4 regions of the Ectopseudomonas toyotomiensis genome follow, and region 1 is predicted to be linked to each of the others. Evidence: predicted binding sites of a transcription regulator. Region 1 holds the regulator's gene; each other region holds the start of a gene.
What was found. The regulator FliA, encoded in region 1, starts transcription of late flagellar genes. The targets are predictions, from matches to a motif close to CTAAAGTTTNNNNNNNNNNNGCCGNTAA.
Positions count from the first base shown of each region.

Region 2: a site for FliA is predicted at 1,643-1,670, ahead of JWV26_RS23700 (methyl-accepting chemotaxis protein). Genes of this name have one in related genera too.
Region 3: a site for FliA is predicted at 2,008-2,035, ahead of JWV26_RS07835 (methyl-accepting chemotaxis protein). Genes of this name have one in related genera too.
Region 4: a site for FliA is predicted at 2,220-2,247, ahead of JWV26_RS22040 (methyl-accepting chemotaxis protein). Genes of this name have one in related genera too.

Region 1 is NZ_CP070505.1:197,419-200,809, forward strand. It holds gene JWV26_RS00910 (chemotaxis protein CheA) at 1-357, opposite strand, end outside; gene JWV26_RS00915 (protein phosphatase CheZ) at 370-1,158, opposite strand; gene JWV26_RS00920 (chemotaxis response regulator CheY) at 1,178-1,552, opposite strand; gene fliA (RNA polymerase sigma factor FliA) at 1,652-2,398, opposite strand; gene fleN (flagellar synthesis regulator FleN) at 2,395-3,225, opposite strand; gene flhF (flagellar biosynthesis GTPase FlhF) at 3,340-3,391, opposite strand, start outside.
Region 2 is NZ_CP070505.1:5,102,655-5,106,045, reverse strand. It holds gene JWV26_RS23710 (methyl-accepting chemotaxis protein) at 1-93, opposite strand, end outside; gene JWV26_RS23705 (Na+/H+ antiporter family protein) at 279-1,598, shown strand; gene JWV26_RS23700 (methyl-accepting chemotaxis protein) at 1,714-3,391, shown strand, end outside.
Region 3 is NZ_CP070505.1:1,703,181-1,706,571, forward strand. It holds gene JWV26_RS07835 (methyl-accepting chemotaxis protein) at 1-1,815, opposite strand, end outside; gene JWV26_RS07840 (AAA family ATPase) at 2,118-2,666, opposite strand; gene JWV26_RS07845 (GNAT family N-acetyltransferase) at 2,698-3,096, shown strand; gene JWV26_RS07850 (DUF1329 domain-containing protein) at 3,104-3,391, opposite strand, start outside.
Region 4 is NZ_CP070505.1:4,753,890-4,757,280, forward strand. It holds gene JWV26_RS22035 (hypothetical protein) at 1-473, opposite strand, end outside; gene JWV26_RS22040 (methyl-accepting chemotaxis protein) at 481-2,115, opposite strand; gene JWV26_RS22045 (undecaprenyl-diphosphate phosphatase) at 2,367-3,197, shown strand; gene JWV26_RS22050 (DUF1294 domain-containing protein) at 3,194-3,391, shown strand, end outside.

The sequences.
Region 1 (3,391 bases):
AAGTTCAGGCGACGCGGGCGTCGGCTCGCGGCGCTCACGCACCTCGCCGAACATGCCATTTACTGCATCAAGAGCCTCGAGCACCACATCCATCAGCTCCGAATCGACGCGACGCTCACCCTTGCGCAGGATGTCGAAGACGTTTTCGGCGATATGGCAGCACTCCACCAACTCGTTGAGCTGGAGGAAACCCGCTCCGCCCTTGACGGTATGGAAACCGCGGAAGATGGCGTTGAGCAGGTTCATGTCGTCCGGTCGGCTTTCCAGCTCGACTAACTGTTCGGACAACTGTTCGAGAATCTCGCCGGCCTCTACCAGGAAATCCTGGAGGATCTCTTCATCGGCGCCGAAGCTCATATTGTGTGCTCCTTAGAACCCTAGGCTGGACAGCAGGTCGTCGACATCGTCTTGGCTGGAGGCGACGTCATCACGCTTATCGGCATGAATCTGCGGACCTTCACCCCGCGATGGCTCTTTTGATTTTTCCTGTTCGGTACGCAGCGCTTCGTGGTCGTGCTGAATACCGGCAAAACGGTCGACCTGGCTGGCCATGAGCATCAGCTTGAGCAGGTTGCTTTCCACTTCGGTCACCAGCTGGGTGACACGCTTGATCACCTGGCCGGTAAGGTCCTGATAGTCCTGAGCCAACAGAATGTCGTTGAGGTGGCCGGAGAGCTTGGCGCCATCTCGTTCACTGCGGGCGAGGAACAGCTCGACACGCTTGGCCAGCTCGCGGAAACCGTCGGCACCGATTTCGCGGCGCATGAAGCGGCCCCACTCAGCGCTGAGGCTCTGCGCTTCGTCACTGAGGTCGTTGACCAGCGGCGCACTCTGCTCGACCAGATCCATGGTCCGGTTGGCGGCCTTCTCGGTCATGGTCACGACGTAGTTCAGGCGCTCGGTCGCATCGGCGATCTGCGACAGCTCCTGGGCATGCGGCATACGCGGATCGAGCTGAAAATTGACAATGGCGTTGTGCAGTTCACGGGTCAGTTTGCCGACCTCGTGATACAGCCCGCGGTCGCGGACCTTGTTCAGCTCGTTGATCAGTTGCACCGCGGCGCCGAAATTACCTTGTTCAAGGCTATCGACCAGATCGCGGGCATTGTTTTTCAGGGTCGACTCGAGGTCACCCAGCGTGGAGTCATCGTGTTCCATAGCACCCTCGCGGCTGACATCAGCCGTTGACCCGCTCGAAGATCTTCTCGATCTTTTCCTTCAACACCTGAGCGGTGAAGGGTTTGACCACGTAGCCATTCACACCGGCCTGGGCCGCCTCGATGATCTGATCGCGCTTGGCTTCAGCAGTCACCATCAGCACCGGCAGGTGCTTGAGGCGCTCGTCGGCACGTACGGCGCGCAGCAGGTCGATGCCGGTCATGCCAGGCATGTTCCAGTCGGTCACCAGAAAGTCGAAACTGCCGCTTTGCAGCATCGGCAGCGCCGAGGTGCCGTCATCGGCTTCCGCGGTGTTGGTGAAACCCAAATCCCGCAAGAGGTTCTTGATGATCCGTCGCATCGTCGAGAAATCGTCAACGATGAGGATTTTCATGTTCTTGTCCAAGTCGACCTCCGTACAGTCCCAAACGTATTGCGCTTGCAACTACGCCCTTTAATCGTGAAACCGTTTGCGCCTGCGAGTACGCCGCGTTCAGCCAGCGCGCCACTCACTCAGCCGCGAGCGCAAACGCGCCGCGCACTGGCTGTGCAACTGGCTAACACGTGACTCGCTAACCCCCAGCACTTCACCGATTTCCTTCAAGTTCAGTTCTTCATCGTAATACAGCGCCAGCACCAGACGTTCGCGCTCCGGCAAACCGGCGATGGCATCGGCCAAGGCCGCCTGGAAGCGTTCGTCTTCGAGGTCCCGCGAAGGTTCGAGGTGAGTGTGTCCGGCGTCTTCGTGCAACCCGCCATGTTCGCCGTCCTGCAACAGGTCGTCGAAACTGAACAGGCGGCTGCCCAAAGTGTCGCCAAGAATGCCGTAGTAATCTTCCAGACTCAATTGGAGTTCGGCCGCAACCTCGTGATCTTTAGCGTCCCGTCCGGTTCTGGCCTCCACGACACGAATGGCATCACTGACCATCCGGCTGTTGCGGTGCACCGAACGCGGCGCCCAATCACCCTTGCGCACCTCGTCGAGCATGGAGCCGCGAATACGGATACCGGCGAAGGTCTCGAAACTGGCACCCTTGCTGGAGTCGTATTTGCGCGAGGCTTCGAGCAGGCCGATCATGCCGGCCTGGATAAGATCATCGACCTGCACGCTGGCCGGCAGACGAGCCAGCAGGTGGTAGGCGATGCGCTTGACCAGCGGCGCATAGCGCTCGATCAGCTGGTGCTGGGAGTCCTGCGCCTGAGCCTTGTTGTACATACGAAGTCCAGAAGCTGCTGTCATACGGCCGAGTCTGCGGTCGGTTGTTGCACCAGACGCTCGACGAAAAACTCCAGATGACCACGGGGATTGGCCGGTAACGGCCAGGTATCTACCTTCTGAGCTATCGCCTTGAACGCCAGGGCGCACTTGGATCGAGGGAAGGCTTCATAGACGGCGCGCTGCTTCTGCACGGCCTTGCGCACACACTCATCGTAAGGCACGGCACCGACATACTGCAGGGCGACATCGAGGAAACGATCCGTCACCTTGGTCAGCTTAGCAAAGAGATTGCGTCCTTCCTGCGGGCTATGGGCCATATTGGCCAGTACGCGGAAGCGGCTGATGCCGTGATCGCGATTGAGCAGCTTGATCAACGCGTAGGCGTCGGTAATCGAGGTGGGCTCATCGCAGACCACCACAAGGATCTCCTGCGCCGCACGCACGAAGCTGACCACCGCATCACCGATACCGGCAGCGGTGTCGATCACCAGCACGTCAAGGTTTTCACTGATGTCACTGAACGCCTGGATCAACCCGGCGTGCTGCATCGGCGTGAGGCTGACCATGCTCTGCGTACCGGATGCTGCCGGCACGATGCGCACGCCACCCGGCCCCTGCAGCAGAACGTCACGCAGATCACATTCACCCGCGATGACATCGGCCAGGGTGCGCTTGGGCGTCAGGCCCAACAGAACGTCGACGTTGGCCAAGCCAAGGTCGGCGTCCATCAGCATGACCCGACGGCCGAGATCGGCCAGGGCCATGGACAGATTGACCGACACATTGGTCTTGCCGACGCCACCCTTGCCGCCAGTCACCGCAATCACCTGTACGGGATGCATACCCATGTTCTTTCTACACCTTGTCTAACTTCGACTTGGCCTTACAGGTCGTTGGTAAGCACCTGTTGAGGCCGTTCACTCCCGCACCACGTGGCGAGAGGGTGCAACATTCTCGCTGCGTCAACCGGCTCGCTTGGCCGGATTGTGATAGAGGCCGGCGAACATCTGCGCC
Region 2 (3,391 bases), 330 kb from region 1:
CGAGGCGCCCACCAGCAAGGTGACGATGGCGAGCAGGCACAGGCCGGCGAGCAGGGTGATCTTCCATTGGATCGAAAGACGGCTGAACAGCATGGTGCGTTCCTTTCTGCATGGACTAACAGGGTTATCGGTGTGCAGCCCGCATTCTTGATCGATACGGTGTGTGGTCGGAATTATGCACGTTTCGATTTAAATAATGAACGAGCATGCGTTTTGACAGGTGTGGCTCGCTTACGGCAGAGTACGCGGCTTTTTGCGTCGTGCAGGTGGAGTGCTTTATGAACGCTGTAATCGCTGCGGTCGGCATCATGCTGGTCCTCAGTCTCTGTCGCGTACACGTGGTAGTGGCGCTGATCATTGGTGCGCTGGCCGGTGGGCTGCTTGGAGGGCTGGGCGTCGAGGGCACGCTGCAAGCGTTCAACCAGGGGCTCGGTGGTGGCGCGACGGTTGCACTGTCTTACGCGCTGCTTGGCGCTTTCGCGGTGGCCATCGCCAAGTCGGGCCTGGCTCACGCCTTGGCGGACAAGGCGCTGGCGCTGGTCGGCCAGCAGCAGGAAGGCGCAGGTGGAGCGCTGAAGTGGCTGCTGATCGGGCTGCTGCTGGCGGTGGCGATCTCCTCGCAGAACCTGCTGCCGATCCACATCGCCTTCATTCCGTTGCTGGTACCGCCGCTGCTCTATGTGTTGAGCAAGTTGCAACTGGACCGTCGCCTGATCGCCTGCGTGCTGACCTTCGGTTTGATCACCCCATATATGTTCCTGCCGGTGGGTTTTGGCGGCATCTTCCTCAACGAGATCCTGCTGGCCAATGTTGCCAAGTCCGGTGTCGACGTCACGGGTATCAGCATCACCCAGGCCATGGCCATTCCGGCGCTGGGCATGCTATGCGGGCTGCTCGTGGCGGTGCTGTTCAGCTATCGTGGCAAGCGCGTTTATGACCTGGAAAAGGTCGCCCAGGCCGAGCGCGTGGATGTGCAATACAACCCCTTGAGCCTGCTGGTTGCGGGGCTGGCCATCGCTGCAGCGTTCGTCGTGCAGCTGTGGCTGGACTCGATGATCATCGGCGCGCTGGTCGGTTTCGTGATCTTCTCGGTGTCCGGCGTGGTGCGTTGGAAAGAGGCGGACGGCCTGTTTACCGAGGGCATGAAGATGATGGCCATGATCGGCTTCATCATGATCGCTGCGGCCGGTTTCGCCGAGGTGATGAAGACCACCGGTGAGGTCAAGACGCTGGTCGATAGCGCGGCAGCCCTGATCGGCCACAACAAGGCCGTTGGCGCGCTGCTGATGCTGCTGGTCGGGCTGCTGGTGACCATGGGCATCGGCTCTTCCTTTTCGACCATCCCTATCATCGCCGCGATCTTCGTGCCGCTGGGCGTGCAACTGGGTTTCAGCCCGCTGGCCATCGTCTGCATCGTCGGCACGGCCGGTGCCCTGGGCGATGCCGGCTCACCTGCCTCGGACTCGACGCTCGGGCCAACCTCGGGGTTGAACGCCGACGGTCAGCACAACCACATCTGGGACAGCGTGGTGCCCACCTTCCTGCACTACAACCTGCCGCTGCTGGCGTTCGGTTGGGCCGCCGCTATGCTGCTGTAAAGGCGTGAACAGACGCCGGATTAAGTTCTCGGCGCCTTGGGTCGCTTAATTCTTCCACGGGGTTGCCGATATATCGGTAGCCCCGTTTTTGGTTTCGCACACAAGGACAATAAGAATGCGCCTGACATTGAAAGCCAAGGTAATCCTGCTTGCACTGGTTCCCGTCATCCTCTTCGCGCTGGTGCTCAGCGGTACGGCGGCGAGGGTGCTGCAGAATCTGGCTGCTGACGAAGTGGCCGAGACTCGTGAGCGTCTGCTGCAGGAGAAACGCAGCGAGCTCGAGCACTATATCCAGATCGCACTGGGCTCGGTGAAGGGGCTCTACGATGGCGCCGCGCAAGGCGACATGGCCAGTCGCGAACAGGCCATCGCCATCCTCTCGAAGATCAAGTACGGCGCCGACGGCTACTTCTTCGGCCACGACTCCAACGTGGTGCGCCTGTTCCGTGGCGACAGCCCGGTGGATGTCGGCAAGAGCCTAGCCGACCGACGCGACCCGAACGGTGTGTACATCAACCGTGAGTTGGTCAATGTGGCGAAGAACAACAGCTACTTCGTCAACTACTCCTCGCCGCTGCCGGGTAACGAATCGGTAATGGTGCCCAAGCTCGCCTACAGCTACTACCTGCCCAAATGGGATATGGCCCTTGGCACCGCGCTCAACCTCGACGGTATCGAGGCGCAGATCGCCGAAGTACAGGCCGAGATCGACCGCCGCATCGGTACCATCATCACCAGCATCATGGTAGTGGCGGCGGTCCTTCTACTGGTGTTCGGCGTGATAGGTGTCTGGCTGAGCAACGCCTTCCTGCGTCCATTGCAGCAAATCAAGGCCAACCTCGATGATATCGCCGCGGGTGAGGGCGATCTAACCCGCCGTCTGCCCGTCACCAGTGAGGACGAGCTGGGCCAGTTGGCCGGGTCCTTCAACCGTTTTGTCGAGAAGGTGCATGGCCTGGTGCGGCAGATCGTCGAGATGACCGGGCAGCTCACCGAGCTGGTGAGTCAGGTATCGGAGCAGGCGCAGCGCTCCGAGCAGGCCATGGGGCAGCAGCGCCATGAAACCGATCAGGTGGCCACGGCGATCAACGAAATGTCCGCCGCCGCTCACGAAGTCGCCAAGAGCGCGCAGAACGCCGCTGAAGCCGCGCAGCAGACCGACCGCGAGGGCCAGGCGGCGAAGAGCGTGGTCGATGGCAGCATTCAGCGTATTCACTCGTTGGTCGAGGACATCCGCAGCAGCGGCGTATCGCTCGACAACCTGCAGCAGGACGTACTGTCCATCGTCAGCGTGCTCGACGTGATTCGCTCCATCGCCGAGCAGACCAACCTGCTGGCGCTCAACGCCGCCATCGAAGCCGCGCGTGCCGGTGAGGCCGGGCGCGGTTTCGCCGTGGTCGCCGATGAGGTGCGTGCACTGGCCAGCCGCACCCAGCAGAGCACCCAGGAAATCCAGGGCATGATCGACCGTCTGCAGCAGGGCACCCAGCAGTCAGTGACCTCGATGCGCCGCTCCAGCGATGCCGGAGAGCTGACCAGCGAGCAGGCCAACAAGGCCGGAGAGTCGCTCGATGCCATTGCTCAGCTGATCGCCACCATCAATGCGATGAACGCGCAGATCGCCAGCGCCGCCGAGGAGCAGACGGCAGTGGCCGAGGAGATCAATCGCAGCGTGCATCAGATCGCCGTTGCCGTGGATAGCGTTGCCGACGAAACCGAGCGTGGCGCGCAGACAGCACGCAGCCTGGCTGGCCTCGGTGATCGCCTCGGGGCGCTGGTGCGGCAGTTCCGCA
Region 3 (3,391 bases), 1.5 Mb from region 1:
GCTCTGCGACATCTGATCGCCCATGGCGCGGATGTTCTCGGTGTTGCGGTTGACCTCCACGGTGACACAGGCCTGCTCTTCCGCCGCCGAGGCGATCTGCGCAGCCATGTCGTTGATCTGCCCGACCGCATCGGTGATCTGCTGCAACAGGTCACTGGCCGCCTGGGCATCCGTCACACTTTGCGAAGCCTTGGCTGCGGCGTTGTCCATCACCCCGACTGCCTGGCGGGTGGCGTCCTGCAGTACCTGGATCATCGCCTCGATCTCGCGGGTCGACTCATGGGTGCGCTTGGACAGCACGCGCACCTCGTCGGCCACTACCGAAAAACCGCGACCGTGCTCACCGGCACGCGCCGCCTCGATGGCCGCGTTGAGGGCCAGCAGGTTGGTCTGGTCAGCGATGCTGGCGATGGTAGAGAGAATCGAGCTGATCTCGTTGGAGTGGCGGTGCAATTCATCGATGATGCGCCCGGCCCCTTCGACTTCTTCAGCCAGCAGGGCGATGGACTGCTGGCTGCGCTCCACCTGGCGGCGCCCTTCCACACTCAGGCTGACCGAATCCACGGCCTGACCGGAGGCGGTCTCGGCATTGTGCGAGATTTCCTGTGTGGCGGAAGCCATCTGCGTCACCGCAGTGGCCACCAGGTGCAGCTCGGACTGGTGCTGCTGCACGTGCTGGTTCTGCGCTTCAGCATCCTGCGCGACCTGTCCGGACTCGTTGCTCAGCGCCACGGCAACCTCACGCAGGCGGGAGATGATGCCGTGCAACTGCTCGATGAAGCGGTTGAAGCTGCTCGATAGCTGGCCAATCTCGTCATTGGAGTTGACCGGCAGGCGCTGGGTCAGGTCACCATTGCCTTCGGCGATGGCGTTGAGGTTGTGACGGATCTGCTCGAGATCACGGAACAGCACACGGCCCAGCAGAGCCAGCACCAGAATGGCGACGGCCAGCATGCCGGTACCGATGATCAACTGCACAGCGAGCTGCTCACGCACCGGCGCGAGCACTTTTGCCTCATCCATGACCATCACGAAAGTCCATCGGGTATTGGGGATCTCGACGGCGTACAGCAGGCTATCGGTGCCCGCCACCTCAGCCTCAGTGAGACGACGCTGTTGCACCAGGGCGTTGAGCTGCTCGTCAGCCAGCGCTGGCGAAAAGTCGGCTGCCGACTTGGTGCGCCACTCCTTGTCGGGGTGCGCGATCATCTGCCCGCTTTGATCGATCAACAGCGCGTAGCCTTCGCCAGGGATGCTCAACTTGCCGATGGTCTCGGTCAACGTATCGAGCGTCAGGTTGGCGCCGACCACGCCAATCAGCGTGCCGTTACGACGTGCCGGGTAGGCGATGGTCACCACGTAGGCGCCATCGGTGAGCGATACGTAAGGGTCGCTGATGAACACATCGTTGTTCTTCTCGGCGCCCTGATACCAGCCGCGCTGGCGCGGATCGTAGTTCTGCAGGATCACCGTCGGGTCATTCTGCAGCATCTGTCCATCGACGGTGCCGATGTAGGTGATATTGAAGGCGAAGGTCGCCCAGGTCTGCTGCAGCAGAATGTGCGGGGCGATCTGCGGCTGCTGCACCAGGCTGCCCGCAGTGGTCTTCACGGCGTTGATGCGGTCGTTCATCCAGTTGCCCAGGTTGACCGATATCGACTGGGCGAAGCCGTCGATATCCCGCCGCAGGGTGTCATTGACGGTCCGGTCCAGGGAAGAAACGCTCTGCCAGATCAGCACAATGCTGACCAGCGATAACAGCGCCGCCGCCGTCAGGGTGATTTTCAGGCGCAGCGGCCAATCCTTGATATTCATGCACAGGACTCCATCGATGTCAGGCTCGAGCAGACACCTGTCGTTGAAAGCCAGATCCGTGAGCAAGCGACGCAGCGCGGAAGCGCGAGCCCCTGAGCAGGCTTTCAGCACAGAGCGCTATCACCGGGATCTGGGAAGCGGTTATGGGGTTGCCCGGGAACCTGGCCAGTTCTGACGGGCACACGCAGTTAATAAGCGACCGCACGACGGAAAACGTGAAGCCGAAAGCGTGCAAAACCGCTTAAAAGCACTGAGTTAGAGGGGTCTCTTAACTACGGCACTGGATCTACTGAGCACCTCGCTCAGGACTGCAGCCAGCTCAGCACGCGCTCAGCCAGTTGTTCGGGCGTGTGCCGGGTGGAGTCCAGCCGCAGCAGCGGGCAGCCCAGATGGCGGGCCATCCAGGTTTCGTGCATAAGCAGGCTGCGTGTGTGCAGGTCCCCCTGCTCGTAGCCGGCGGCCCATTGCAGGAAAGCCAGGCTCTGCCCGTGCATGTCACCTCCTGGCAGAATGCGTTCAGCGTAGCGCTGCGCTTCACGCTGCCGCAGTCGGCGCATGCGCTCCCGGTCGTCCAGGCGCAGGAACAGGGCATGGCTGAACGAAGGGATCAGCGCCTCGCCCCAGCTGCACAGCGAACCACTGAGCACCCAGCTGGGCGCCTGTGCGCTACGCTCGCGGATCAGCCTGACGCGCTCCTCGGGCGGCCGCTTGTGCTGATAGGGCGGCTCGCTCGGCAGCCAGTAGAAATCGTCGGTATCCAGGTGCAGCCAGCCATTGCGCTCGGCCAGCGTGCGGGCCAGCGTGGTGGTGCCCGAGCCGGATGCCCCGAAGATATGTAACCGAACCTCCATGGATGTCCCTCTCCTCGAACAGGATTTCATCATGATTCGCCCCTACCATCCCACAGACAGCGACGCGCTACTCGACCTCTGGCTGAGAACTTCCATTCTGGCCCACGACTTCGTGCCGGAGACGTTCTGGTACGAGCAGCTACCCGCCATGCGCGAGCTTTATCTGCCGCAGGCCGAAACCCTGGTGCTGGAGGAACAGGGTCAAGTGCTGGGCTTCGCGTCGCTGCATGAACAGCGCCTGGCTGCGCTGTTCGTCAGCCCGGACGCGCAAGGCCGCGGTCTGGGTAGTCAGCTGCTGGACGAAGCCAAACGCAGGCGCAACCGCCTGGAACTCGGCGTCTACCGGGCAGGCGGGTTCGTGACGCTGTACGAGACGCGCGACCCGCACACCGGCCAGCCGGAGCTGACGATGCGCTGGTCGCGCCAGTGAGGACGGTTCAGTTACCTTCGCGGCGCAGCGCCTGCGGGGTGAAGTCGCGCGGGCTCAGTCGGGCGTTGAAGTCGTACATCTTCTCGTTGTTATCCAGGCCGTCAGCGAAGTAGCGGCCACCCTTGAGGTCGTAAATGGTCTCCAGGGTCGAGCCGAACATCGGCACGTCGTAGTAGCTGATCGGGTGGGCCTCCTGCAGACCGATCAGGTTGCCGTTGCGGTCATACAGATCGACGGCAAGGATCTGCCAGCTGTCCTCATCCAGATAGAAACGGCGTTTGCCATAGGGATGGCT
Region 4 (3,391 bases), 680 kb from region 1:
TGGTCGAACTCACGCAGGTCGCCCTTCATCAATACCGGCAGGAACAGATCACCGATTTTCTTCTGGTTGCTGATGATCTGCGCCAGTGCCGGTTTGAAGGGCATGGTCTTGGGCGCAGGCCCATCGTCCTTGATCTGGGTGCTGAGCAGCAGGCCCGGCTTGCCCAGAACCTTGCCCGGCAATACGCACAGGCCCGTCTTGCGGATGGCCTGGCTGTCGATGCCGTGCAGGGTGTCGTGGAAGGCGTAGGGGTTGGGCAGCACCACCATCTTGCGACCGAGATCGGTGGGGAAGTGCAGGCTGTAGTTGGTGTACAGCTGCCCCACCGATTCGGAATAGACGCACAGGCGATTCTCGAACAGCTTGATGAAACGCTCGGCCAGCTCGCGGCGGGCCATGCTGTCCAGGTCCCAGATCAGGTCCTGGTTCTGCGGCCGACTGAAATCGACCTCCTGATGTTGCATGCTGCTCATGCTCGACTCATACGCGGAACTGCCCAAGCAGACGATTGAGCTGGTCGGCCAGCTGTTTCAGGTGCTGGCTGGCTGCGCTCGACTGTTCGGCAGCCTCGGCGGTGTTGTGGGCCAGTGCTGCCGTCTGCGTGACGTTCTGATTGATGTCTTCCACCACGTGGGATTGTTGCAGGGTGGCGCTGGCGATCGAGGCGTTGAGCCCGGTCAGGTTGCGTAGCGATTGGGCGATCTGGGCGAGGCTCTCGCCAGCCTGGCTGGCCTGTTCCACGGTCAGCTGGGAAGCACGGCTGCTGTCGTTGATCACCTTGACGGCGGCCTCGGAGTTGCCTTGCAGGCGCTCGATCATACCCTGAATTTCAGCGGTGGACTGCTGGGTACGTTGCGCCAGAAGCCTCACTTCGTCCGCGACCACGGCGAAACCACGGCCCTGCTCACCGGCGCGGGCAGCCTCGATGGCGGCGTTGAGAGCGAGCAGGTTGGTTTGCTCGGCGATGGAACGGATCACCTCCAGCACGCTGCCGATCTGCGTGCTCTCACTGGCCAGCGATTGGATCACCTCGACGGCCTTGTCGATGGTGCCCGACAGCTGATCGATCTGGCGCAGGCTCGCCTCGATGTTCTGCTGGCCCTGGCTGGCCTGCTCCTCGGCGGTGTGCATCTCGCTGGAGGCGTGCTCGGCGTTTTTCGCCACGTCCTGCACGCCGTAGGTCACCTCGTTGACGGCGGTCGCCACCAGTTCCATCTGCTGCGCCTGTTGCTGGCTGTGGCGCTGCGCTTCGCTGGAGATGTCGCCAAGCGAGCGGGCAGCCTGATCGAGCGACCCCGCTGAATCGAGCATCTGCCGGATCACATGACGCAGCTTCGCGGTGAAGGCATTGAAATAGGTCGCCAGGGCGGTCAACTCGTCACGCCCATGGGTGTCGAGGTTGCGAGTCAGGTCGCCTTCGCCGCTGGAAATGCTGGCCATGGCGTCCACTGCGGCCTGCAGCGGCTGCACGATGCTGCGAGTGATCAGCACCACCAGTCCAGTCAGCAGCAGGGCGATCAGCAGACCGATGCTCATGGCTTTCACTGCCTGGGCCCTGAACTCCGCCTGCACGTCATCGACATAGACGCCGGAGCCGATGATCCAACCCCAGGGCTGGAACAGCTCGACATAGGAGATTTTCGGTACCGGGTCAGTGGCGCCGGGTTTTGGCCAGCGGTAGTCGACCTGGCCGGCCCCCTGGCTGCGGGTAATGGCAACCATGTCGTTGAACAGCGCCTTGCCGTCCGGGTCCTTGAAGCCGGAAAGGTTCTGCCCCTCGAGCTTGGCATTCATCGGATGCATGAGCATCACCGGGGTCTGGTCATTGATCCAGAAGTACTCCTGGCCGTCGTAGCGCAAACCGCGTACCACTTCCATGGCCTGCTTCTGCGCCTCTTCGCGGCTCAGGCTGCCGGCGCTTTCCAGGTCATGGAAGTGCTTGAGAATACCGGCCGCGCTCTGCACCACATGCTCGGTCTTTTCCGATTTGCCGGCGTAAAGATCGGTGTGGATCTGGCGCAGCATGTAGGCGCCCTGCAAGATCAGCGTCAGAATGGCCAGCGCCAGGATCAGCCATAGACGGCGGCTGATGGGAAGACTACGTAAGCTGTTCATGGACGAATTCCTGATTGTTGTAATTGTCGGCTTCAGGGCTGCCTCGAAGGGTGCAGAGCAATACTGTCACATCGAGGCATTATTCACTCTAGTTGTCTGATAGCATTTCGGCAGCCCGAGGCAGAACCTGAATGAGCACCGGGCTAGACCGTCGCAAGGAACCTCCATGACGGTTTTGTGTCCCAGGGCCGGGGCCATGCTCCACGTTCTGAGTTTTACGCGTAGGTAGTTGCCGCGCTTTGGGGGATTTGATGGATTTCTGGGTGGCCTTTCAGGCCCTGATTCTGGGCATAGTGGAAGGCTTGACCGAGTTCTTGCCGATTTCCAGCACCGGACACCTGATCGTGGTCGGTGACTTGCTGGGCTTCAATGGCGAAAAGGCGACTGCGTTCAAGATCATCATCCAGCTTGGCGCCATCCTGGCGGTTATCTGGGAATTTCGAGCCAAGGTGCTCGGCGTCGTCGTCGGTTTGCCCAGCGACCCGAACGCGCAGCGTTTCACCTTCAACCTGCTGCTGGCGTTCATTCCTGCGGTGATCTTTGGCCTGGCCTTCGCCGATCTGATCGAGCATTGGCTGTTCAATCCGATCACAGTGGCCATGGCATTGATCATTGGCGGCATCATCATGCTCTGGGCGGAGAAGCGCGAACACGCGATCAAGGCCGAAACGGTCGACGACATGACCTGGAAGCTGGCATTGAAGGTTGGCCTTGCGCAATGTCTGGCACTGATTCCGGGTACGTCGCGTTCGGGCGCCACCATCATTGGCGGCCTGGTATTTGGGTTGTCGCGCAAGGCCGCGACCGAGTTCTCCTTCTTCCTGGCCATGCCGACCATGGTCGCGGCTACGGTCTATTCGCTGGTCAAGTACCGCGACATCCTGCAGATAAGCGACTTGCCGATCTTCGCCATCGGTTTCGTCAGCACCTTCATCGTGGCGATGATCACCGTGCGCGCACTGCTCAAGTTCATCACCAGCCACAGTTATGCGGTGTTCGCCTGGTACCGCATTGCCTTCGGCCTGGTGATTCTCGCCACCTGGCAACTGCACCTGATCGACTGGAGCACGGCGCAACCGTGATCGGCAACGAACGCAAGGGGCGTCTTAAAAGCTGGGATGACGCCAAGGGTTTTGGTTTCATCCAGCCGCTCAACGGCGGCGCTGAAGTCTTCGCGCACATCTCGGTGATGCGCGGTGATCGTCGCCCGCAGCCGGGCGACGAAGTGCTGTTCATCGAGGGGCGTGAGGAAAGAGGGCGGCCACGGGCCGAGCAC